DNA from 3 places in the Lachnoclostridium phytofermentans ISDg genome. Region 3 is predicted to be linked to each of the others. Evidence: riboswitches for the same ligand, from Rfam matches in the RefSeq annotation. Region 3 holds a riboswitch; each other region holds the start of a gene.
What was found. A riboswitch is a leader RNA that binds a small molecule or an ion and turns the genes downstream of it on or off. The one in region 3 is predicted to bind cobalamin.
Positions count from the first base shown of each region.

Region 1 (7,972 bases), 310 kb from region 3:
CCGTATCAATTTGTGCATTAGATTCTTCAGGTCCATATGATTATGAGTTAACAACAAAACTTATGAATCTTGCAAAAGACAAGCAAATCCCATATGTTGTAGACATCTTCCCTCATTATGGTTCTGATGCATCTGCTGCTATGCGTGGTGGCAATAATATTAGAGCAGCGTTAATTGGACAGGGAATCCACGCTTCTCATGGGATGGAGCGTACTCATGAAACAGCATTAATTGCTACTTTAGATTTATTAAAAGTATATGTAGGATAAGAGATAATTTTCTTGGCTATATAACACTAAAAGAAGACAGAAAAATGAAAAAGATAAAATGAGAAAAGAGGCTTTTGCAAAATAGCTGATGTAAATCAGCTATTGAGCAAGGACTCTTTTCTTTGCAAATAATATCCTATCTCTGAACATTTTTAATAATATTTGTTGAATTATTATTAATGTCTATTAAATCGTAAAATGTTACTAATGTTCCATACATATTTTGAGTATGAACGTCTATCCTATTGCCAACAATTGTAATGATTTTATCTTCAAGAGGGGATCTAGTCATATCTAATGTATAAATAATTTGATTTCTATTAAATTGCAAAACGCTTGTAACTGCTGGTCCGTCCATTCCAAAGGTTGTTACTGTGACAAAGTCAGGTATACCACTGTTTACATTATTTATAAACTCTAAAAGTTTATCTAAATTATATGTTCTTGCATAGCCATCATAAAGTATATCATTATTTTCTAGAGCCATTCCTGGAGTATAATCTCTTGGTAGAGAACGTAAATATTGCTCAGCAAAATTAATATATTGAGTTATATCCATAAACTAAGTTTTTTTTTTATAGTATTCAGTTATTTTAACATTATACCATTTTATTCTTTTACTAAGATACCTTAGAATAGTAAAAATTAATGAGTACGACTGGTTGCATACCTTAGCTATTTTTGTAGGAAAGGGAGGGTTGTAAAATGGTTGATTAATAACTATGGAGTGACGCTCTTTCCAATTTGTAGTTTGACTGAATTGTAACTTAATGTGAACGGATAGATTCTATAAAATCCTCAATTACTGAAGCATTACCGACATTTTCTTTTCGCAGAATATAGCTATTAATTTTTGGCGTGTCAAAATCAAGAAGTGGGATTATAATGAGTTGCCCATTTTCTACATAATGATTGATCAAGCTTTTTGGAAGAAAGCTAAATCCTATTCCATCTAATAGATACTGTAAAAGAGTCGTACTCTTATCAATCTCAAACCGAAAATGATGATGTTTTGGAAATAACTCACGTATATATATTCCGACATCTTGCAAAGCAAAATTGCAATAAAGATAATTGGTGCTTACCAATTGGTCTTTTGAAATACCACCCACATATTTTTGGTTTTTTGGATGAGTTACGAGCACTAATTCATCGGCACGAAATAAACTACATTGAAAGTATTTCTTATTCACCGGAACATAAGTAAATGCAAGGTCTATTAATTGATCTTGGAGCATTTGAATTAATGTAAATGAGTGGTCGATGGTAACCTTGATCGATACATCCGGATGATTCATAAAAAAGGAACGAATCGGATCATATAGGTGGCACTCATACACAGTATTTGCAGTACCAACACGAAGGGCAGCACGAAATGTATTTTGTGTGTTGAATTCATGTATAGCAGTCTCTTCAAGTTCCACAATACGTTTCGCATATTCAAGAAATATCTCCCCGTCCTTTGTTAGTGAGAGATTATTACGTTCCCTATGGAATAATTTTTTCCCTAGTTCTTTTTCTAATTCCATGATACGGTTTGTTACCGTAGACTGTGCAACAAATTGTTGTTCCGCTGTCTGGGTAAAGTTCTTTATTTTAGATAAAAGGAGAAAGGTTTTTAAATTTTGAGTATCCATAATAACCTCTTTCTGGCTATTTAGAGCCTATTAATAAGATAGTAACTTTGTAACAGTGCAAAGTTCCGTTTTAATATGATTGGTTTTTCAACCTATAAGATTCTCCCAGTATTAATATTAATGATAATTGACTATGTTTAAATCAGATTAATTAATTATAGTATGTTCTAAAGGTACAGTCAATATTTAGTAATGAATGGGTAATATCAAACAACAATCTAGGAAATAGTATATAATGTGGACATGATAAGTTACGTAGCTTTCATAATTTACGATATAACTTTTACCAAATCTATGTTACAATATGAAATATGGGAGATATAGTAGTTACGTATAGGATTTGTTACAGAGGGAAAAGAAAGGAAGGATTTTTTTATGAATAATATTGCAATTTTAGGTGCTGGAAGAATAGCCACATTCATGGCTCAGACTGTCAATGGAATGAAGGATGTAAATTTATATGGTATTGCTTCTAGAGATATTAATAAAGCAGAAGAGTTTGCAAAGGAATATTCAGTAGAACATGCTTATGGATCCTATGAAGAGATGTTGCAAGATCCAAATATTGATTTAGTGTATATAGCAACACCACATTCTCATCATTATGATCATGCAAAGTTATGTTTACAATATGGAAAAAATGTTTTATGTGAAAAAGCATTTACTGCGAATAAAAAGCAGGCAGAAGAAGTTCTTTCTTTAGCAAAAGAAAAAGGATTATTAGTTACGGAAGCAATTTGGTGCCGTTATATGCCAATGGCTCAAATGATAAAAGATACACTTAATAGTGGTAAGATTGGAACTCCAGCTTCTTTAATCTCTACATTCGGTGCATTGGTTAGTGGAAAACCAAGACTTAAAGAGCCTTCATTAGCAGGTGGAGCGTTACTTGATCTTGGAATCTATCCATTAACATTTGCTATGATTGCATTTGGAAATGAGATTTCGGATATCAAAACTTCTGCAGTATTAACTGATCTTGGTGTAGATGAAACACATAGTGTCATCTTGACTTATAAAGATGGTAAGGTAGCAACACTTAGCAGTTCTATGATTAGTGCGATGGAATCACAAGCAATCATCTATGGTACCGAAGGTTATTTAAAGGTTTATGGGATGAATAACTATGAGAAAATTGAAGTATACAATTCAAACCGCGAATTAGTAGAAACCATTGAGAGACCAGAACAAATTACTGGATATGAGTATGAAGTAACTGCAGCTTTCAAGGCAATAGCAGAAGGTAAATTAGAATGTCCGGAGATGCCTCATGAGGAAACTCTCCGCGTGATGGAAATTATGGACGGTCTTAGAGCTAGTTGGGGTGTAATTTATCCTTTTGACTAATAGTAAAGGAGATTGCATGATTGACAGAAATAAATTTGATGCGATTAAAAGGCCATTGCTTATGGAAAGGAACAAGGAGCTGTACGTTCTTTTCTTATGGCAGACGAGTTAAATGAGCCAGCAAAGCATGTTTATGAAAAGATAGGATATGTTGGTAGTGAAACAGAATTCCAACTTGATATGGTTTATCAGCATGTTTAAATCTTTAAAAAAGATATTAGAGCTGCTTTATACTTGAAAAGCTATGAAGTAAGAACTAGCTAAGTTGAAAAGTAGCGAGTGCTTATTTAGTGCTTGAAAAGAATGCACAGAGCGTATAAGAAAGCAACAACAACGATAATAAAAGAATATGCAATCATAAAGGGAGCTTATGCTCAATAGTAGATATAAAAGCTATTGAGCATAAGCTCCTCTTTTTCATAAAAATAATGTCCCCAAAAGGTTCATATTCATAGTAGTTCTAGCACAGGTAATGTTACTGGCTATTAGAAATAAAGCTTTAGTATGTGATCCACACAATTTTCTTCTTCCGGAAATAGCAACTTTTCGTATGGAAATTTTTTTGGTTTAAATGTGCCGTATGGCGTAATTATCTTGGAATCATCAGATAGTTCAGAAAACCGCCACTTCATTGTTCTATAACAAAACTAACAAATTACTTTTTTACTTTCGGTGTATTATTTTTAACCGTATGTCCATCTTTTGTATCTGCATAAATAGCTTGAGCAGCGGCTACACCGGTGATCTTATTCCAGGTAACATTGCAGTTTCTTGTAGTTGAATTTAGATAAATACCATTTTTGGCTGTCACGTTTATCTTATTACTATAGATCTTTAAATTTTGGGTATATGATACACCAATTCCTCCATAATAGCTGTTTTTCGCTCCCGCTTTACTAATCTGGTTCCAGTATAGATTACCTGAGTTACTATTGTGTACGCAAATTGCATAACGATAGGTATCAGTGATATAGTTGCTACCAATATAACAGTTAGGGGAGTATTCTACAAAGATTCCATAGCGGGCTGTCTTTGTTAGCTTATTCTTTCTAATAGAAACATTGGATAAAGGTCGTGCTTTGCTACCAATAACACGTATTCCATCACCCCAGGTAAGCGTTGAACCTTCTAGATATTGTCTCATATTCTTAATAGTATTTCCCTCAATTACGATGCGATAATTTTTAGGAAGGGGCTGTTTTTTCGTACTTGGAAGAGCAGGAAGATAATTCATCTCCTCATTTGCAATTGTCGTATAGACAAGAATCCCAACACCTGCTCTATCTATGATATTGTTTTTTATATTGGTGTTTGTATAGTTATAAACTTTAATGGCAGCTTCCGAGATATCATGAAGCCTATTATTCTCAATTGTTATGTTAGTATGGAAAACTCCTTGGACAGAAGTATGGGAACCAATACCGCGGGGAAAGTTGTATATTAGGTTATCTTTTATGACAATTGTATCACATGGTAAATCGTCATATAGGATAGAACTTGACTGCATGGAAGGAACGATGATATTGTCATGAACGATGTCGAGCTGAATCGCTTCTTTTAACGTTTCACCATTATAACCAAAGAGTATGCAATTTTCTATAGTACCGTTTTTAACACCAGCAAAGGTAATAAGGTGGCTTTTGTCTGGTACATTACGAATGGTTGCGTTTTTAACGGTAACATTTGTAGCGTGTATAAAACGAAAACTCTCCGTACCCTTGTTATAGCCTGCTATCATAGAGGAATCCCAGATACCCCCATCGATGGTGATATTTTCGGTAGTAGAATAACCACCGTTATCTTTACTCATATCATTTGCAATCATGGCTCCACGTTGGTGGTTCTTCATTAATTTAGCTCCAGTAGAAACAATAATTGTAGTATTAGAATAGATACGAAGTTCTTGATCAAGTACATAGGTACCATATGGTATTCTTATGGTTAGGTTGTATACATTATTCTTGTTATAATCTAATAATTGCTGAATTTCCGACGCGGTCGCATTTTTTGTAACGCTAACGTCGAGATCTATCTTATTTTGACCTTGTCGGACTGATACCTCGTGAGATCCTACATTAGAAGTGATGAAGCGAGAGGTTGTTATAAGTGGGGGGGAGATTTTATATGAAGTAGCGTGAGCTACTGGGATAGTTGTAATATATCCAGATAAAACCAGAGATGTTACTAGAGTGCCTAATTTAACTTTGTAGTTCATATTCATTACCATTCTTTCGTATTTTAGATATCTTAAGTATTTCATAAAAGTGCGACAAAAAAGAGTCAAATAGGTTACATCTTTTTGTCAGGAGATTCAGAACATGAGGATATTTTGTTATAGAATTACCAAAATGAAATATTTCTGTAATAATATTGTAACATTTTTAAAGTAGTTATTCCATTGTATATTATTGGTTATTATCAGGGATTATAAGGATTAATTACGGTAGATACTTTACATCCTTTGATTTTTTAGTTATAATGAAGCGGGTTTAATTTCCAAATAAGAGAATTAAATTTTTTACATGTACTGAAATTCTATCTTAAAAATATAATGTAGAGAGGTGCCTTGGCATGATTTATAGCCAAGGATAATAGGGAAATGGGTGAAAAATCCCATGCGGTCCCGCCGCTGTAATGGAAGAGCATACTTCACTTACGAATGTAGGACATGTCACTGAGTAATCGGGAAGACTGTAGTATGTGCTGAAGCCAAAGCCAGAAGACCTGCCTCACTATAAGAAATAACACAAGGCTACGGTGAATAGCTGGTGTAGTAAAGAACTCATTTAGGGAGTTTTTTTGTTATGCCTCTTATGCTATTTTGTGTATGAGGCATTTTTTAGTTTATAGGAATTTGCGCTGCAATTTCCTATATGTATGGTTAAGTCACGTTGGTCATTATTGCAAGAATAAGGGAAAGACCTTAAAAAGGGAAAGTCCATAAAAAGGTATGAGACAAGAAAGGAATTATTATGGAGCGGGAAATTGATTGTAAACTTATCATAAGACAGCTGATAACAAGAGATTTTAGTGAAATTGAAGAAAGAAAAAGAGAAGCTAATAAGTACTGGGATAAGATTGCAAAACCACTTTATGGACTTGGATATCTGGAGGATGCTGTTGCAACACTGGTTTCTATCAATCCTAAGATAACGCTTAAGAAACGTTGTTGCATGGTATTTTGTGCGGACAATGGGATTGTAGCACAGGGGATTTCCCAGACTGGAAGTGAAGTGACTGCGGTTGTAGCTCAAAATATTCTTCATGGGAGAGCCAGCATCAATCATTTTGCAAAAGTGGCTAACGCTGAGGTAATTCCAGTTGATGTTGGTATGCTAACTGAAGTAGAGGAAATGCGCTGTCTGAAGGCAAGAAGAGGAACAAGAGACTTTTCTCAGATGGAGGCTATGACAGAAGATGAGTTATGTAATTGTATAGAAGCCGGTATCTTATTAGTGAAGGAATACAAAGAATCAGGTTATGAAATTATAGCAACGGGGGAGATGGGAATTGGCAATACGACTACCAGTAGCGCTGTCACTGCTGCTCTCCTTCAAGTACCTGCGAAGAATGTAACAGGAAAGGGAGCAGGCTTAAGTAAGGAAGGAATTACGCATAAGGCAAAGATAATCGAGGAAGCAATCGCTTTTCATCATTTAAACCCAGAGGAGCCTTGGGAAATCTTAAAGAAGGTTGGAGGCTTTGATTTGGCAGCCATGGTTGGTGTCTATCTTGGAGGAGCATTTTTTGAGGTACCTATTGTCATTGATGGTTTTATATCCTCAGCAGCAGCGCTTCTAGCTACCAGATTATGTGAACCTTGCAAATATACGATGGTTGCCTCTCATCAATCTGGTGAGCCAGCCGCACAAATGATACTGGAAGAACTTAAACTAAATCCTATCATCCAATGTCGCCTATCTTTAGGTGAGGGAACAGGAGCTGTTGCGGTAATGCCACTACTTGAGATGGCATTAAGTGAATATCGCAGTATGCCAACCTTTACTGATATACAAATAGAGGAGTATAAACCATTATGAGATATTTAATCACCGGAGGCAGCGGGAGTGGCAAGTCTGCCTATGCAGAAGAAATTGCGGATTCTTTCAATTTGCCTGTGTATTATCTAGCTACGATGCAAGTGTATGGAGAAGAAGGAAAGAAGCGTGTAAAGAGACATCGTTTACTACGAAGCGGAAGAAATTTTCATACAATTGAGAAATCGCTGACGGTGAATGAAGTATCTATTCCCAAAGATAGCGTCGTGTTATTGGAATGTTTATCTAATCTTCTAGCAAATGAGATGTTTGATCCGATAGGAATTGGTGCGGATGGGGTGATAGATGGAGTACTAAGACAAGTTGAGCTGCTTTCTGAAAAAACGACACACTTAATTGTAGTATCCAATGATATCGGATTTGATGGAATCAGTTACGACGAGGGTACTTCCTTATATATCAAAGCACTTGGAGAACTTCATACAAGGTTAGCAGTAGACTTTGAGCACGTTGATGAAGTAGTTTGTGGTATTCCTTTAAATCATAAAGGGGAAAGAGGTTATTATGAAGTGGCTAAATTCTTTATGGATTGCATTTAGTATGTATTCAAAGATTAGAGTTCCCATGAAGGAATGGGAGGAATCGTCTATGCGTTATGCGATTTGTTTCTTTCCCTTGATTGGGGCGGTGATAGGAGGAGTGTTCTTTCTTACCTTTCAAA
Region 1 is NC_010001.1:1,390,270-1,398,241, forward strand. Features, by position in the region: gene CPHY_RS05805 (M42 family metallopeptidase) at 1-269, shown strand, start outside; gene CPHY_RS05810 (DUF4362 domain-containing protein) at 406-828, opposite strand; gene CPHY_RS05815 (LysR family transcriptional regulator) at 1,037-1,906, opposite strand; gene CPHY_RS05820 (Gfo/Idh/MocA family protein) at 2,282-3,253, shown strand; gene CPHY_RS05825 (right-handed parallel beta-helix repeat-containing protein) at 3,909-5,468, opposite strand; cobalamin riboswitch at 5,796-5,999, shown strand; gene cobT (nicotinate-nucleotide--dimethylbenzimidazole phosphoribosyltransferase) at 6,226-7,293, shown strand; gene CPHY_RS05835 (bifunctional adenosylcobinamide kinase/adenosylcobinamide-phosphate guanylyltransferase) at 7,290-7,850, shown strand; gene CPHY_RS05840 (adenosylcobinamide-GDP ribazoletransferase) at 7,816-7,972, shown strand, end outside.
Region 1: another riboswitch for cobalamin. It lies ahead of cobT (nicotinate-nucleotide--dimethylbenzimidazole phosphoribosyltransferase); the one in region 3 lies ahead of hemA (glutamyl-tRNA reductase).

Region 2 (7,972 bases), 990 kb from region 3:
TTCCATCCTGTCTTAAGAATGCAGGAGAACCTTTTGAAAGTGTTACGATCTATAAATTCTCAGTGAAAAAATAAAAAGGAGCTGTTGCCATTTTAAACTGCTCATTGTCTCTTGACAGGGAGTGTTTAAAATGGCAACAGCCCTTTCTCTTTTTATAATACTAAAACATGGTGAAATAATATTATAAATTAATTGGAATTATAATCTCCAAATAGAATCATGTTCCGAGATTATTTTGTACCGTAGATACGATCACCAGCATCACCTAAACCAGGTAAAATATAACCCTGTTCATTTAGACGCTCATCAAGTGCACCGATAAAAACATCAACGTCTGGATGAGCTTCTTGTAATTTTTTAAGACCTTCTGGAGCTGCAATTAGGCAGAGGAAACGAATTTTTTCAATGCCGCGTCTTTTTAATAATGTGATAGCTGCAATAGCAGAACCACCAGTAGCTAGCATTGGATCCACAACAAAGATTTCGCGATCAGGAGCGTCAGATGGTAATTTACAGAAGTACTCAACAGGTTCAAGAGTTTCTTCGTTACGATATAATCCTATGTGGCCTACTTTTGCATTCGGTGTTAGATTAAGAATACCGTCTGCCATATGCATTCCGGCACGTAGAATTGGAACGACACATAATTTCTTACCTTCGATTTCTTTAACAATAGCCTTAGTAAGTGGAGTCTCCACTTCCTTATCAGCTAATGGTAGGTTGCGGCTTGCCTCATAATAGATAAGCATAGCTACTTCGGCTACTAAATCACGAAATTCTTTAGTAGATGTGGTTTTCATTCTCATAATACCAATCTTATGTTGGATTAGAGGATGATCCATAATGCAAACATTTGACATAATGATACCTCCAGGATATTTATGCATTTTTCATGCACTTAAACTTTTGTTGCAATATTTTCTGTGTACTAATCCATAATATGTGGGAGTTCACAGAATTGTATTCATGGTTAGAACGCCCGCTATTGCGTGCGTCCCGACTTCAAATTTTTTCTTACCGACTATTATAACAAAAAGTGATAATAAAATAAAGAAAAGTTTTAAAGAAAAAAATGGAAAATCTTGATTTTAGTCTTTAAATTTGTTAGGATATGGGAGACAAAGTGAATGAATGGAAAAACTATAACATTGTGATGTGATAGATAATAAAAGTAAAGGAGGATGTTGTGTGTGATTGATACAATCTTTCATGGGGATAAAATTGGAGCCACAGCTTTAATCGTAGATGACAATCCTGTTAATCTGATAGCAGGAGGAATGATGTTAAAGACATATGGTCTTTCTGTTGAAACTGCAGGAGGCGGACGGGATGCCTTAGAAAAGGTGGCTGAAAAAGATTATGACTTAATTTTTATGGATCTCATGATGCCAGAAATAGATGGAGTTGAAACTGCGAAAAGGATACATAAATTAGTGGGAAAATTCGGTCAGGTGATTATAGCGATTTCAGGTGCTCTCATCGGTGAAAATGAAAAAATCGCAACAACAAATGAATTTTCTGATGTATTAGAAAAACCAATTGAGGCAGATAAGCTAAGTCAATGTTTAAAAAGATGGTTACCAAAAGAAAAATTATGTGAGAATTTGATAGATTCCTTTCACGAGATTGGGGAAAGAACGGATGAAGTATCAGAATTTATAGAAATATTTCAACAGGTTACTACGCTTGATTGTAGATTAGGCTTGCATTATGCTCTAAATCAGGTGGATAATTATATCCGCATAGCAGAAGCATCGATGAAACAATTAATTCAATCAAAAGATAAGTTAGAACTTATTACAGAAGAGAAAGAACGTGGTATTATGCAAGCAGAATGCCATTCTTTAAAAAGTATATTGTATCATTTGGGATCAAGAGAATTAGCGGAAGATGCAACTGCCCTTGAAATGAAAAGAATGAGCGAGGAATCATTGGAACATAATAATTCTATCCATGAATGCCAGATGGAACAACTAAAGAGATTTCTCATGCGCATTAACTTATTTTGTAGTGAACTCGAACAAGCGTTAATCGCATATAATAATAGAAGAAATCCTAAGAATGAAACCATGGGGATTTCTAACTGTTCTAAAGAAGTAATCGCAAAGCAGCAGGGGAAAGTATTATATCATATTAGTCATTATGAATATTTTGAGATTATAAATGGATTAAGACTACTGTTAACGATGGTATCTAAGGAAAATCAAAAAAAGATTCATCAAGCGATGGAAGCAGCGGAAGAATTTGATTATGAAAACACTGCAAAGTATGTGAATCAAATTATAATTTGATGAAATTAAGATTTGAGAAAATTAAGATTTGAAAGAATAGAGATAAAAAGTCTAAGTAATTTCGAAAAAAGGGCAGAGGAGAAGCCCGGTAGAGGGGGAGGGTAACTGCCGGGCTTTGTTTTATGAAAAAAATTATCTTGTAAACATATTTATGTTATATTTGTATTATAAGATATGAATATGATGATAGTATGGCTAACTTATGAACATTTTGTGAATATATAATTTATTGTTCATGACATAGCCAAGTTTTGTCATCTTATTTTCAAATTTTACAAACTAACCAGAAATTACAAGACTTTATTAGAGGACTTCGCAAATACTAAAGACAGGTTCAATTCCACCGAAAGGAAATGGGGATATGATGAGTGTATTCAAGAAATTAATACGCAAGGAATTAGGAGAAGTCAACTACAATAAGTATTTCACATACATTCAAAAAAATCTCAAGAACAAATCACTAGAGAGTAAAGAGGTCTTTGAGGATATCTACACCAGGCTTAAGGATAAAGATATTGAATCGATTGCACGGATGCATGATAGATTAAACGATGCTATGTTGCTTGCTTTTCGAATCAGTAAAAATTATATGTTTGCTGTGGTATTCTATATTGCTGCCTCTACATTTATTCTATTGAAAGGTTTAGTACCAATGATTGCGATTACTGCTCTTGGTACGATGAGCGTTCTGTTTCTAATGAAGACTTATGAATTTGTTCTCAATAAATATTGCTTTATTGATGCTCAGATCGTTTTAGTATATAAGTCTGTCTTAGAAAAGATTATTTTGGGCCATGTGAAAAGGCGTAACTTATGATAATAGATACGTTTACTAATATATATTCCATGTATATTTAATGTATATATCAGGAAGATAGTATTTCATAGAATAAATAGGTTGGCTTTTCCAATAAAGTTACAAAATGAAACGTAATAGGAGAAGGACTGTCATTAAATCTTTTATGACAGTCTTTTTTTGATGAGTAATTATTATCTATGTGATTTCTTGTTGTTAAAATTTACTTGTATTGTATCCAAGTTACGGGTATAATAATTGCGACCATGTGGTGCTTCTTAATATAAGTTAAAAGGGAATGTGGTGAAAATCCACAGCAGCCCCCGTTACTGTCAATGGAATGAAAATTGCGGAAGTGTCATTGTATCTTCTTTAGCGTTAAGGATACGGCTCCTAGCCTTAAAAAGCGAAGAATGATATGAGAAGACAGCAATGAGTAAAATGACCATGAGCCAGGAAACCTGCCATATGAGAATGAATCATCTGCACTCGGAGGGAGTTGCGGATCAAAAAGGGAGTAAGTGTGAAGAGAATATCTAAGGCGCCAAAAGACGCCGCCTAAGAAATTCTAAAACTTTACACAGACAAGTTTGTGCTGCGCCAAACCCACGCCATTAGCGGCTCCTAAAAAGATAGTCGCAGCATGGAGGCTAAATGAAGAAATTTAAAAAACTATTGACACTTGGATTGATTCTAACCATTGTCATGACAGGTTGTGGGACAAAAGCAGGCAATGAGAATCATGAAACTAATGAAATGCCAACTTCAGAGGCACAAATTACTGCTCAGCCATCAACTGGCACAGAACCAGCCACAACCCCGACTGGCTTACCAGAGGATACTACAGAGAATAATGAAACTAAGTACCCACTCACAGTTACCGATACTATGGGAACTACCATTACGTTTGAAAATGAACCTCAAACAATGATATCGTTTTCTCCTAGTATCACAGAGATATTATATGCACTTTCGCTATCAGATAAATTGATTGGACGTACGGATTATTGTGATTATCCAGCGGAAGCATTGTCTATTGAATCTATCGGAGATTTTTATAATCCTGATATAGAAAAAGTTGTAAGTCTAGCTCCAGATGTTGTATTAGCTTCTTCCCTATGGACGGAAGATGTTATTCAAAAATTTAAAGAGGTTGGAATTACGGTCGTTGTAGCGAATGAAGATAAAGATGTTGCTGGTATCTATGGGATGATTGATTTAATTGGACAGATATTTAATTGTCAGGATAATTCAGCAAAGCTTGTAGAAACAATGAAAACACAAATAGAAGATGTAACAAAGAAGGTTGCGTCACTTCCTAAGAAGACTGTATATTATGTAGTAGGTTTTGGGGAATACGGAGATTATACAGCCGGAGGTGATACCTTTATCGGAAATTTATTAACACTAGCAGGTGGAGATAATATTGCTAAAAATGTTAGTGGATGGTCATATACATTAGAAAGTTTAATTGATGCAGACCCAGAGGTAATTATTTTAGATTCCAGTATGAAGGATAGCTTTATCTCAAGTGATAACTATAAAGATTTAAGTGCTGTAAAGAATAATCAAGTGTATAGTATTGATAATAATTTACTGGAACGTCAAAGTTATCGTGTTGCTGATGGAATTTTAGAGGTAGCAAAAATACTGCATCCAGAAGCATTTCAATAGATACTGGAGTAAATACGCAACTTTGTACCTGTGGTTCAAAGTTTGCAGTTATGGAAAGGCCTGATTATTAATATGAACAAAAGAAAGACTTCATTTTATTATCTAGTGTTTACGTTGCTACTACTTATTACGATTATTGTCACAGCATCAGTTGGTTCAGCCAACATAACAATATATGATAGTTTAAAGGTCCTTCTAAGTAAAATACCGATTATTAGAAAGTTAATAGAAACTTCGGATATACCTAAAAATTATGTTACGATTATTTGGAATATTCGAATACCTAGGATTTTACTCTCTGGTTTAAGCGGAGCCTCACTTGCGTTAGTAGGGGCATGTTTTCAAGGATTATTTCGTAATCCACTTGCAGACCCACAGATACTTGGCATTTCCTCTGGTGCAGCTCTTGGAGCTACGATAGCTACACTAAGTGGTATGACGATATCATTTTTTGGTCTGGGTGTGATAGGGGCATTTGCCTTTGTTGGAGCTCTACTTACTGTTTTCTTAGTATACCAAATTGCGTTTACTGGAAGTACTGGTTCAGTTACTCATATTGTGCTAACTGGTACAGCGATTAGTTCTATGTTGTCTGCTATGATTTCCTTATTAATGAGTATTAGAAGAGAGCAGATAGAAAAGGTTTATATGTGGACTCTTGGAAGCTTTTCTGCAGCTAGCATGAAGAAAGTCGGATTTCTTCTCCTGTTTTTTGTTGTCTGTGCTACGATAATTATTGTGTATGCGAGAGAACTAAACATTATAGCGGCAGGTGAGGAAACTGCAGAAAGTCTTGGTATTGATACATTGAAAGTGAAGAGAACTCTTATCATAGTTGGTTCACTTTTGGTAGCCGCTTGCGTCTCGGTTTGTGGTATTATAGGCTTTGTCGGTTTAATTATACCTCATATGATACGATTGCTACTTGGTCCAAGACACGAGAGATTATTGCCATTTAGTTGTATCTTTGGTGCCTTTTTCTTAATTGTTTGTGATACTTTAGCAAGAACCTTAAGAGCACCTGGAGAATTACCAGTCGGAGTTATTACCGCATTATTTGGAGCACCATATTTCTTATTATTACTATATCGTGATAAGAAAAGGATGGTGTAAGATGGATAAATTACAGACAATACAAATAAATGAACTTACTTGGCAGCCACAAAAAGAGGAGGATGCAATCTTAAAAGAGATATGTGCGACTTTTTTACAGGGAGGGTTTTACGGTATTTTGGGGCCAAACGGATCCGGAAAAACCTCATTTATTCGCCATATCCTAAGATTGTTACCAGTAGAGTCAGGAAGAATATTCCTTGAAAATAAGGAAATTACAAGTTATAAACGTAACGATATAGCGAAAAAGATGTCCCTAGTCCCACAAAACACCAACATCGAAACAAGATTCACAGCATATGAAATTGTGATGATGGGGCGAGCACCTTATCAAAAAAGGTTTCAAGCAGTCAGTGATAAGGATAGAGAAATTGTAAACGAAGCTATGAAGATGACGAATTGCTATCACTTACGTGAAGCTATATTTTCCAGGTTAAGCGGTGGAGAAAAACAGAGGGTTATTACAGCTAGAGCAATCGCTCAGCAGACACCTTGGTTGTTTTTAGACGAACCAGTAGCTCATTTGGATGTTCGGTATCAGATGGAATTAATGAAATATTTAAAGAAGTTAAATGATACGAAGAACACATCGATTATAACTGTACTTCACGACATCAATTTAGCTGCAAGGTATTGTAAACAGATTGTTTTAATGAAAGATGGAAGAATCGTAGCAGCAGGGGAAACAAAACAAGTATTAACGATTGATAATCTGAATCAAGTATTTGAAATTCTCTTCTATGAACTAGAGAATGAAGCATTAGGTGGTACTTATTTCATTCCAACTCCGTCTTAGAAAAATATAAATAATCAAAATTGAATTAAAAAGCAGGAGTTTTTGAAGTGGACTTCAATGGCTTCTGCTTTTATTCGATTGATAAAGAAAAGTTCGCGGAAGCGAGCTTTTTTGATTTCCCATAAACCATAAGCTATCTGAGGGATGTACACTCACCCTGTGGACTCAGCAAGACGAATTGCATTTGATTAGAAAAGTGATTTCGCTTTCAAGTTTAAAACTTGATGAGCCTAAAGTGGCAAATTCAATCTGTTCTTTTTTTCTTCGCCTTAAAATCTTATATTAAATAAAAATGCTAAAATATTTTACAAAGTGTGGAACAAATGGAAATATATATCGTCTAATGCATAGAACAATAATTCGGATAAAGAATTTTGGAAGAAGTGTAAAGAAAATTTCTAAGGTTTCAAAAGACGCCGCCTAAGAAATTTTAAAACTTCACACGGTTTCATGAATTGTTTGTACCTGCGACCCCGATGTTTGCAGGCTATGGAAGGAGTGGTTTTTATTATGAAGAGAAAGAGTTTTATAGCACTTATGTTAGCAGGTGGACTTATTTTTACCAGTATTCCAGTCCAAGTAGATGCGATGTCTACCGTAGTAGCGGAGGCAGTTACCAGTGAAAGTGTGCAGAGTAATTCTACAGAAGATACGAAGCTTCAAGCAAATCTTTCGAAGATTATAACAGAAATTAAGAAGAAGGTTACCATTCCATCTGACTGTACCAAATTTGATTCGAATTATTATGGCGAAGAATACGGAAGAGGAATACAGTGGAACTTAAATTGGTCTAGTGAAAAAGGTTCACATTATTTTAATGTGGTTTGTGATGATAATGCGAATATAACTTTTATTAATGATAGAGATTATGATAAGTATGATAAGCAAGAGCCAATCAACTATCTCATCAAAGAACTTCGCCCTGTTGCAGATGCTTTCATTAAAAAGGTTGCACCTGAAGTTTGGGGGCATGTAACATATCAAACCGCATCTTATGTAGGATATTATAACAACTGTTATCAGTTTGAATATGTTCGGACTGAGAATGGTATCATGATGCCTGATAATACGATTACAATACAAATTAGCGCAGCAGATAAGAAAGTTCAGAGGTATAATGCAAACTGGTTATTTGGGTTATCCATTCCTTCCAAAGATGTAAAGATATCAAAAGAGCAAGCTACTGAGAAGATAAAGAAACAAGTTTCAATGGAGCTTAAATATCTAACAAAGTGGAGTGAAGATGGTAAAACGAGAAGTGCTTACCTTGTGTATGCACCTAATAATAATTATATAGCAGTA
Region 2 is NC_010001.1:716,200-724,171, forward strand. Features, by position in the region: gene CPHY_RS03030 (aldose epimerase family protein) at 1-74, shown strand, start outside; gene upp (uracil phosphoribosyltransferase) at 231-860, opposite strand; gene CPHY_RS03040 (response regulator) at 1,191-2,291, shown strand; gene CPHY_RS03045 (hypothetical protein) at 2,656-3,108, shown strand; cobalamin riboswitch at 3,340-3,570, shown strand; gene CPHY_RS03050 (ABC transporter substrate-binding protein) at 3,742-4,761, shown strand; gene CPHY_RS03055 (FecCD family ABC transporter permease) at 4,834-5,874, shown strand; gene CPHY_RS03060 (ABC transporter ATP-binding protein) at 5,876-6,670, shown strand; gene CPHY_RS03065 (S-layer homology domain-containing protein) at 7,181-7,972, shown strand, end outside.
Region 2: another riboswitch for cobalamin. It lies ahead of CPHY_RS03050 (ABC transporter substrate-binding protein); the one in region 3 lies ahead of hemA (glutamyl-tRNA reductase).

Region 3 (7,972 bases):
GTAATCATTTCATCTTCAACCTTTGCATATGCTGCTACCGGGGAACTGCATCCTCCATTCAATGTCTTTACAAATGCTCTCTCACATACTGCTTGAAAGGTTGCCTCTTCATTATGAAATTGTTTTAAGAATTCATAACTTTCACCCGCTCTTCCCTGAACAGCCAGTATCCCCTGTCCGGCAGCTGGAATAATTTCCTCCGTCGTAAAGATTCGGCTGATACGGCTTTCTAATCCCAATCTCTTTAACCCTGCCGCAGCTAAGACAAGAGCACCATATTCTCCTCTATCAAGTTTCTCAAGCCTAGTAAGTACATTTCCTCTGATTCCTTTATAATTGGCACCTGGATAAATCTTTTTTAGTTGAAGCATTCGTCTCTGGCTGGAACATCCAATTGGTAAAACAGGGTCAATTTCTGTACATCCTAATGGTAAAACCAGCGCATCTCTTGGATCCTCCCTTTTTGAAAATGCTAAAATAGGTAATTCCTCCGGCGTTTCCATTGGCATATCCTTTAAGCTATGTACCGACAGGTCACTTCTCCCTTCGATAAGCGCTAAATCTAGCTCCTTTACAAAGAGACCTTTTCCTCCAATTTTGTCTAGGCTTTTATCCAGTATGATATCTCCTGTCGTCTTCATGGTAATAAGCTCAGTCTCTATTTCATTATGATATTGTTTTATAGAATCAATCAGTATTCTCGACTGTCTAACTGCCAGTTCACTTTCTCTGCTTCCGATACGAATTATTCTCATTGTCATCACTCACCTTTTAGCATATCTCTTATTTTCTGGGTAATTACTTTTACCTTTTTATGATCCTTACCACTTGCTGTAACACCAATTACTATGGGTTTCTGGACAGCAAGTCCTGGAAAAAAGAAATCAGATTTTGTCTGATCCGAAGCTACATTTATAAGAATCCCTTTTTCTTTACACTCTCTATGTATCATGTCATTGACTATAGGATCATTGGTTGCTGCCAGTACCATATAGGGCATCTTAATTTCACCTACCATATAGCATCTTTGTTCCAAAACAAGCTTATTTTGAGCTGACAGCTCCGAAATCTCCTTGGTACATGCTGGAGAAACTACTGTAATATCGGCTCCAAAATCCAATAAAGATAAAATCCTTCGTGTAGCAATCTTCCCTCCACCAAATACCACTATCTCTTTCTTATTCAAATCAACGAATAATGGAAAATATGCAGCTGCATCCTCAGACATGACTCTTTTCTCCTAATATATATTTTTTAGTGCTACCATACATTCCTGAAATGTAGCAGCACTTACATGATCTCTTAACCCAAACATCAACTTACTGACAACTTTATTCGTTGCAGAATGTACTGTTGCTGCTAATAATTCTTTATCGTTACTGTCCATTTCTATTTTTTTCATCGTTTTATCAATTCTTAGCCCCACATCGATCGCTGCATTTTCACTTAACGTCTGTACAACCTTGATGATGCCCCTGCACTCATACCAGGATATAAACTCATCCATCTTAGTTTTTAGTATCTCATCGATTTGACGAAGCTGTGTTTTCATTTCATCAGATACAGTTTCCACTTTGAAATGATCAATATCGTACAACGTTATATTTTTTAGTTCCGTAATCCTTGGATCGATATCCCTTGGAACAGCCAAATCAATAAATAATACTGGTTTCTTAAACTCCAGATTACTTAACTGCTCCAAATGAATTGTCATATTAGGACTTGAAGTAGCACTTATAACAAAGTCGTATTCCACGATATGTTCAAGTCGGTCTCCGTAATTGATTCTATTGCATCCAACTGGTATTTCAATGATACCACTTCGATATTGTCTGACTGTTACAGTAACATCGGAACCTTCCTCTTCTAGCTTTGTCGCTGCTAATTTCCCCATTTCACCATTGCCAATAACCAGGCATTTCTTTCCCTTAAAGAGATAATTAGATAATTTAAGCTCATGAACCACATGATGAATGACAGAAGAATTCACTACAGATAAATGTATCTGTGTCTTGACCTGCTTTGCCGAAGTAATGGCGAAACGAAACAGTGTTTCTAAAACACTGTCGGTACAGTAGTTCTCTCTACTGAGCTCCAATGCCTCTCTTACCTGTGTCAGAATCTGGTCTTCTCCAATGATTTTTGACTTTAAGCCACAGGTCATATAAAACAAATGCTCTATGGCGTCATACCCACCACGTTCAATAAAACAATGTCTATATCGATTGTCGTCAACCTTTTTTATTGAACATAAAATTTCATAAATAGAAGTTTCAAATTCTTCAAAGCAGCTAACCCACACTTCCATTCGATTACAGGTTGATAAAATAATACAACCATTGATTCCTTCTATTTCTTTTATATTAAGTAAAACATCCGCTGCCATTTTTTTCGTAAACGAAAATATTTCTCGTTCCTCGATAGATGCTTTATTATGATCAATTCCCAACATGCGGATACTCACTTTACTTCCTCCAAATATTTAAATAATAGTTCGACAATACTGTGCAAACAAAAAAAAGCCTTTTACATAAATTGTAAAAGGCGTAAAAGGAGATAGCTTCCCCATGGTGCTATCCCAATTACACCTAATCATCATTCGTAAATAAGTGTAAAAACTATCTTAAGGCAGGTCTTCTGACTCAGGCGTCAACACCATATCTCATCTTCCCATGTAATTTTACACAGTGATATTCAAGATATGATTCTTCCTTCACAGCGGCGAGACCGTATGGGATTTTCACCCATTTCCCTATTATCTTGGACTTCAATACCTAACGGCATGACACCAAGCACCTTAAAGATCTAAATTGTTATTTTAAAATAGTATCATTATAACTTTTATATGTCAATGATAACAAATCTCGTCATCTCTTCCAAAAGTTTGAATAATCTCTCCATTTCATCAAAAAAAGATTCTGCATAGGACAGAATCTTTGAATTCCAAAACACAACCAATTCATACGAATGCTATCGTTCGGCTAGGTTATTTTACTATTAACTTATATTTTCTCTTCTTTAACAGAATTACTTCTTTTTCATAGATTCCTTTTCATGACTTCTTTTTCACTTCTTTTTCACTTCTTTTTCACTTCTTTTTCACTTCTTTTTCACTTCTTTTTCACTTCTTTATTACTTCTATGAAATAGGATGCTACAACTTCTGGTTCTGGCTTCATATCTTTTTTCATCCACCACTTTACCAGCTCAACAAAGCTGCCCGCCATATGGTTCAACAGAAACTCCTCTGGTACATTATGATATCTTTCACTATCTATAAAGTCTGCAAATAGCTTTTCAAAATACCTCTTAAAATAACTCCAAAAGATATCAGCACTTTCATAAGTTAGAATTGACTTCATGTCATGCTTACTTTCTTTCAAATGATATAAAATATGAGTAATCTTCGCTTCAAAGTCCTTGTTCCCCGAAAAATCATGATGCTGTTCTGAAGATAAATCTTTAGCAAAAATATGATCAAAAATATCCCGACACAATTCATCCAACAATTGATCTTTTGTCTCAAAATGGGCATAAAATGTGCTTCTCCCAATATTGGCCTCATCTATAATATCCTGAACCGTTATCTGTGAATATTTTTTCATTGAAAGTAATCTGCTAAATGCCGTAAATATCGAATCTCTTGTTTTCTGTATCCTTCTATCCATACCAGTTCCTTTCCGTACAAAAACAATAATTTGTTTCATAACTTACAATCTACCATTTTTGATTGTTGATAATACAATACGGTAAAATATAATAATAGTAGAACAGAATGTTAGTTATCAAATAAAGTGTACTATATTATAGTAAGAATAGCGAGGAATAACAAAATGAAAAAATTCACTAACTTTTTAGCAGGAACCAAATTAACTGTTTTCTCTGGCATATTTCTAATTATTTCTTTCATTCTGATGATCACCAATAAAAAACTTCCAATTGACCCTGCATGGATTACGGTTTTCATTTCGGGTTTACCGTTATTATATCTCGCTTTCACAAGGCTCATATTCCAAAAATGGATTTCCTCTGCCCTTTTGATTTCTATTGCCATGATTGCTTCCATTTTCATTGGTGAGTTATTTGCTGCTGGTGAAGTTGCATTTATCATGGCCATCGGAGCTATACTTGAGGATATGACCGTAGCCAGAGCAAAAAAGGGAATCGGTAACCTTGTGTCACTCATCCCAACACAAGGCAGAAAGCTGATTACAAATGGGAACGGGTACTATGAAGAAATGATACCTACTGAACAAATACAGATAAATGATTTGCTTCGCATCTTACCTGGGGAGGCAATTCCTATTGATGGAATCATCATGAATGGGAATAGCTCTGTCGATCAATCTGTCATTACCGGTGAATCCCTTCCTGTTGATAAATCTACAAATGATACTGTTTTCTGTGGAACAATGAACTGTTTTGGAACCATTGATATAAAAGCTGTCCAAGTTGGAAAAGATTCGTCCTTGCAAAAAATGATTTTACTTGTCAAAGAAGCAGAGAACAAAAAAGCTCCCATGCAGAAAATTGTTGATAAATGGGCTACCTGGCTTGTTCCCATCGCTCTTCTTATTGCGATCGTTGCATATATCATCACAAAAGATATTGTAAGAACTGTAACTGTCCTTGTTGTATTCTGTCCATGTGCACTGGCGCTTGCCACACCAACCTCCATTATGGCTGCCATTGGTCAGGCAACAAAACACGGTGTCTTAATAAAATCCGGTGAGGCACTGGAACGTATGGGAATGGTCAATTGTATAACATTTGACAAAACCGGAACACTCACCTATGGCAATTTACAAGTTTCTGACATTATACCTTTCATTGATTCTGAGACTGAAAGTTCAGTACTTTTAAAAGGAGCTTCCATAGAATCTTACTCTGAACATCCTCTTGGAAAAGCAATTGTAAAATTTGCAAAAAGTCAAAATCTTTTACTTACTGAAATATCTGACTTTATGATGATTCCAGGACAAGGCGTAATGGGGCTTTCATCAGGAAAAATGATTTACTGTGGGAACACAACATTCCTTTCAGATCATAAAATATCCATTGAAAATCACATCTTAGAGAAACTTGATTGCTTAAGAAATCAAGGCAAAGCTTCCCTCATCTTAGCAGAAGAACATACCGTCATTGGTATCATCGCACTGTCAGATACAATCAAGGAAACTGCGAAAGATGTGATAGACAAACTTCATTCCATGAATACCGATGTGGTTTTACTAACTGGAGACAATCAGCTTACAGCCGAGTATGTAGCAGCTCAGATAGGTATTACAAACATCTATTCAGAGCTTCTTCCTACCGAGAAAGTTGAAAGCATAGAAAAACTCCAAAAACAAGAAAACAAAATTGTCTGCATGGTAGGAGATGGAATAAATGATGCTCCGGCGTTAAAAATGGCTAATGTCAGTATTGCCATGGGAAGCATTGGAAGTGATATTGCAATAGAAGCAGCTGATATTGCAATAATGGGCGATGATATTGCCAAAATCCCATACATAAAAAGACTTTCCACTTCCACAATCCGTACAATAAAGGGTAATATAACTGCTTCTATGTGTATCAATGCTATTGCGATTGTTCTGTCTGTTTTAGGTTTGTTAAACCCTATTTCAGGAGCTTTGGTTCATAATGTTGGATCTGTTCTTGTAGTATTAAATGCAGCTCTCCTCTATGACCGAAAATTTTGAATATTTCAGACCCTTTTGCCTTATTGTGATGTTCTTCAAATTTTTACTCCATTAAGCCACTTTTCTTTTATCGTCTTGAGTAATGTAACACAGTAACTCCATCGCTAACGGTGTATTTATCAAGATGAAGCTGTATTGTTGGATTGTTTCCTAAAAATAGTGGACGGCCTTTCCCAAGTATCGTTGGAATGATTCCCACAATATATTCGTCAATAGCATTAGCCTTGACAAAGTGATCTATCAAGCCACCACCCCCAAACAGATATATATTTTTCCCGCTGTTTTTTTCATTTTGAAATTTGCTTACAATATCGCCACTAATAAAATGGATATTGCCCTCATCATCTTTTACTTCATTTGTAGCTACATATACCGTTTTTGTTGGATATTCTTTAGCAAAACCCTGATCATAGCATTTTTTACCCATAACAACGATATCAACGCCCGCAAGAAACTCCATAAAATCACTTTTTTCGGCTGTATCAATAGAGGTATCGCCTTGTCCCACGATCCAATCATAGCCGCCGTTTTCATCAGCAATATATCCGTCAATGCTGATGGCTAAGTTCATAATAATTTTCCCACTCATTGCATCTTCTCCTTTATATATTCTTTCAAGTACTTTTTACATAATCGTTCTATCAACCGCTCTACCAATCGTTCTACCAATCGTTCTACCAATCGCTCTCAACTGTTTAGCTTTAAACGTATGAGAGCGATAATCCTTCTTAGCGGTTTTTCTGCTGCATACAATATACTGTCACCTTAAACAATTCATTTCCAGGCATTGCACCCGAACATGTCTCAATCGCTTCAAGACCCATTGCTTCCAATAAATGCAGTACCTATTTTTTACAAAACCAATAATGGTAGCTGCTTCAAATTACTCCAAAATATAAATCTATCTGTCCTTTAATTCAAATGATTGTAATTCTTCATTAATCCACTGAATTCAAGGGAGTTCTTTATGGTCGGAATAAGAACATTAGCTGCAAATACTGCCATTTCCTCTGGTGACTGCTTACAACCGGTTATCAACCACTTTTGAAGAAATCCGATATAGCCGTTGATAAGAAAGGCATTAAAGTATTCATACTCCTCCGGAGTCATATGTGCTCCTACGCTTTTCCATAAGTCTGAGATTTTCTCATCCACAATATTCGTAATACGGTCTAAAAAAGCAGCATCCCCGTTGGGTCCCAGCATAATCTCGCAAAATTCCCGGTTTTCGGCACAGATAGAAAAAATACTTACAAGAACTTCAGGAGGGTTACACTTTACCGGCGTTTGTATTATCATCTGGTCAATGATTTCATTGAATTTTTGAAAGAATTCCTCCTGCACCTTACTGATCATGTCATATATATCTGCATAATGAAAATAAAAAGTTCCTCGGTTAACATCCACAAGCTCCGTTAACTCACGTACTGTTATACCAGATATTGCTTTCTGATGCATGAGGCTTAATAATCCAGTTAATAATTTTTTCTTGGTATTCCGAACACTTCTGTTATCATTTCCACTTTTATTCATAGATATTTTACCTTATATTTTCAATAGATTTTTCATTTATGTTGAAAAATACACATCCCGTTTTATACTGTTCATTGATTTCTTTCACTTCCTATATTATACTAAATTGCAGTTTATTTTTCAACACTTGTCTAACTTTAGTAGGATAAATAGTGACCATCAACTTATACTTGTTGTCAAACATTTATCCTGGATTTAGGAGGTAGCATGAATTCTTTTGTACGATTTGAAAATGTCGGAAAAACGTATCACTCAGGGGATGTTAAGGTTAACGCTCTGCATGATACTAGCTTTGAAGTAGATAAAGGAGAAATATGTATTATTGTAGGCCAGTCAGGTGCAGGTAAGACTACTCTACTGAACATTCTGGGTGGGATGGATACCCTTACCACCGGTAAAGTGTTTCTTGGTGAAACAGAGATTTCATCCCTGAGCAAACGAGGTCTTATAAGTTACCGAAGAGAAGATATTGGTTTCGTATTCCAGTTCTATAATCTGATACCAAATCTGACCGCTCTTGAAAACGTTGAGATAGCTTCCCAGATGATTAAGAATCCAATTCCTGCTGCAGAGATTCTTACTAGTGTAGGTCTTTCAGAGCGTCTCAATAACTTTCCTTCCCAGTTATCGGGTGGAGAACAGCAGCGTGTTTCCATTGCCCGCGCCCTAGCAAAGAACCCAAAACTTTTATTATGTGATGAGCCTACTGGTGCACTGGATTATAATACGGGTAAACAA
Region 3 is NC_010001.1:1,702,524-1,710,495, reverse strand. Features, by position in the region: gene hemC (hydroxymethylbilane synthase) at 1-755, opposite strand, end outside; gene CPHY_RS07150 (precorrin-2 dehydrogenase/sirohydrochlorin ferrochelatase family protein) at 761-1,228, opposite strand; gene hemA (glutamyl-tRNA reductase) at 1,241-2,464, opposite strand; cobalamin riboswitch at 2,611-2,815, opposite strand; gene CPHY_RS07140 (TetR/AcrR family transcriptional regulator) at 3,122-3,706, opposite strand; gene CPHY_RS07135 (heavy metal translocating P-type ATPase) at 3,833-5,701, shown strand; gene CPHY_RS07130 (dihydrofolate reductase family protein) at 5,769-6,290, opposite strand; gene CPHY_RS07125 (TetR/AcrR family transcriptional regulator) at 6,614-7,234, opposite strand; gene CPHY_RS07120 (ABC transporter ATP-binding protein) at 7,442-7,972, shown strand, end outside.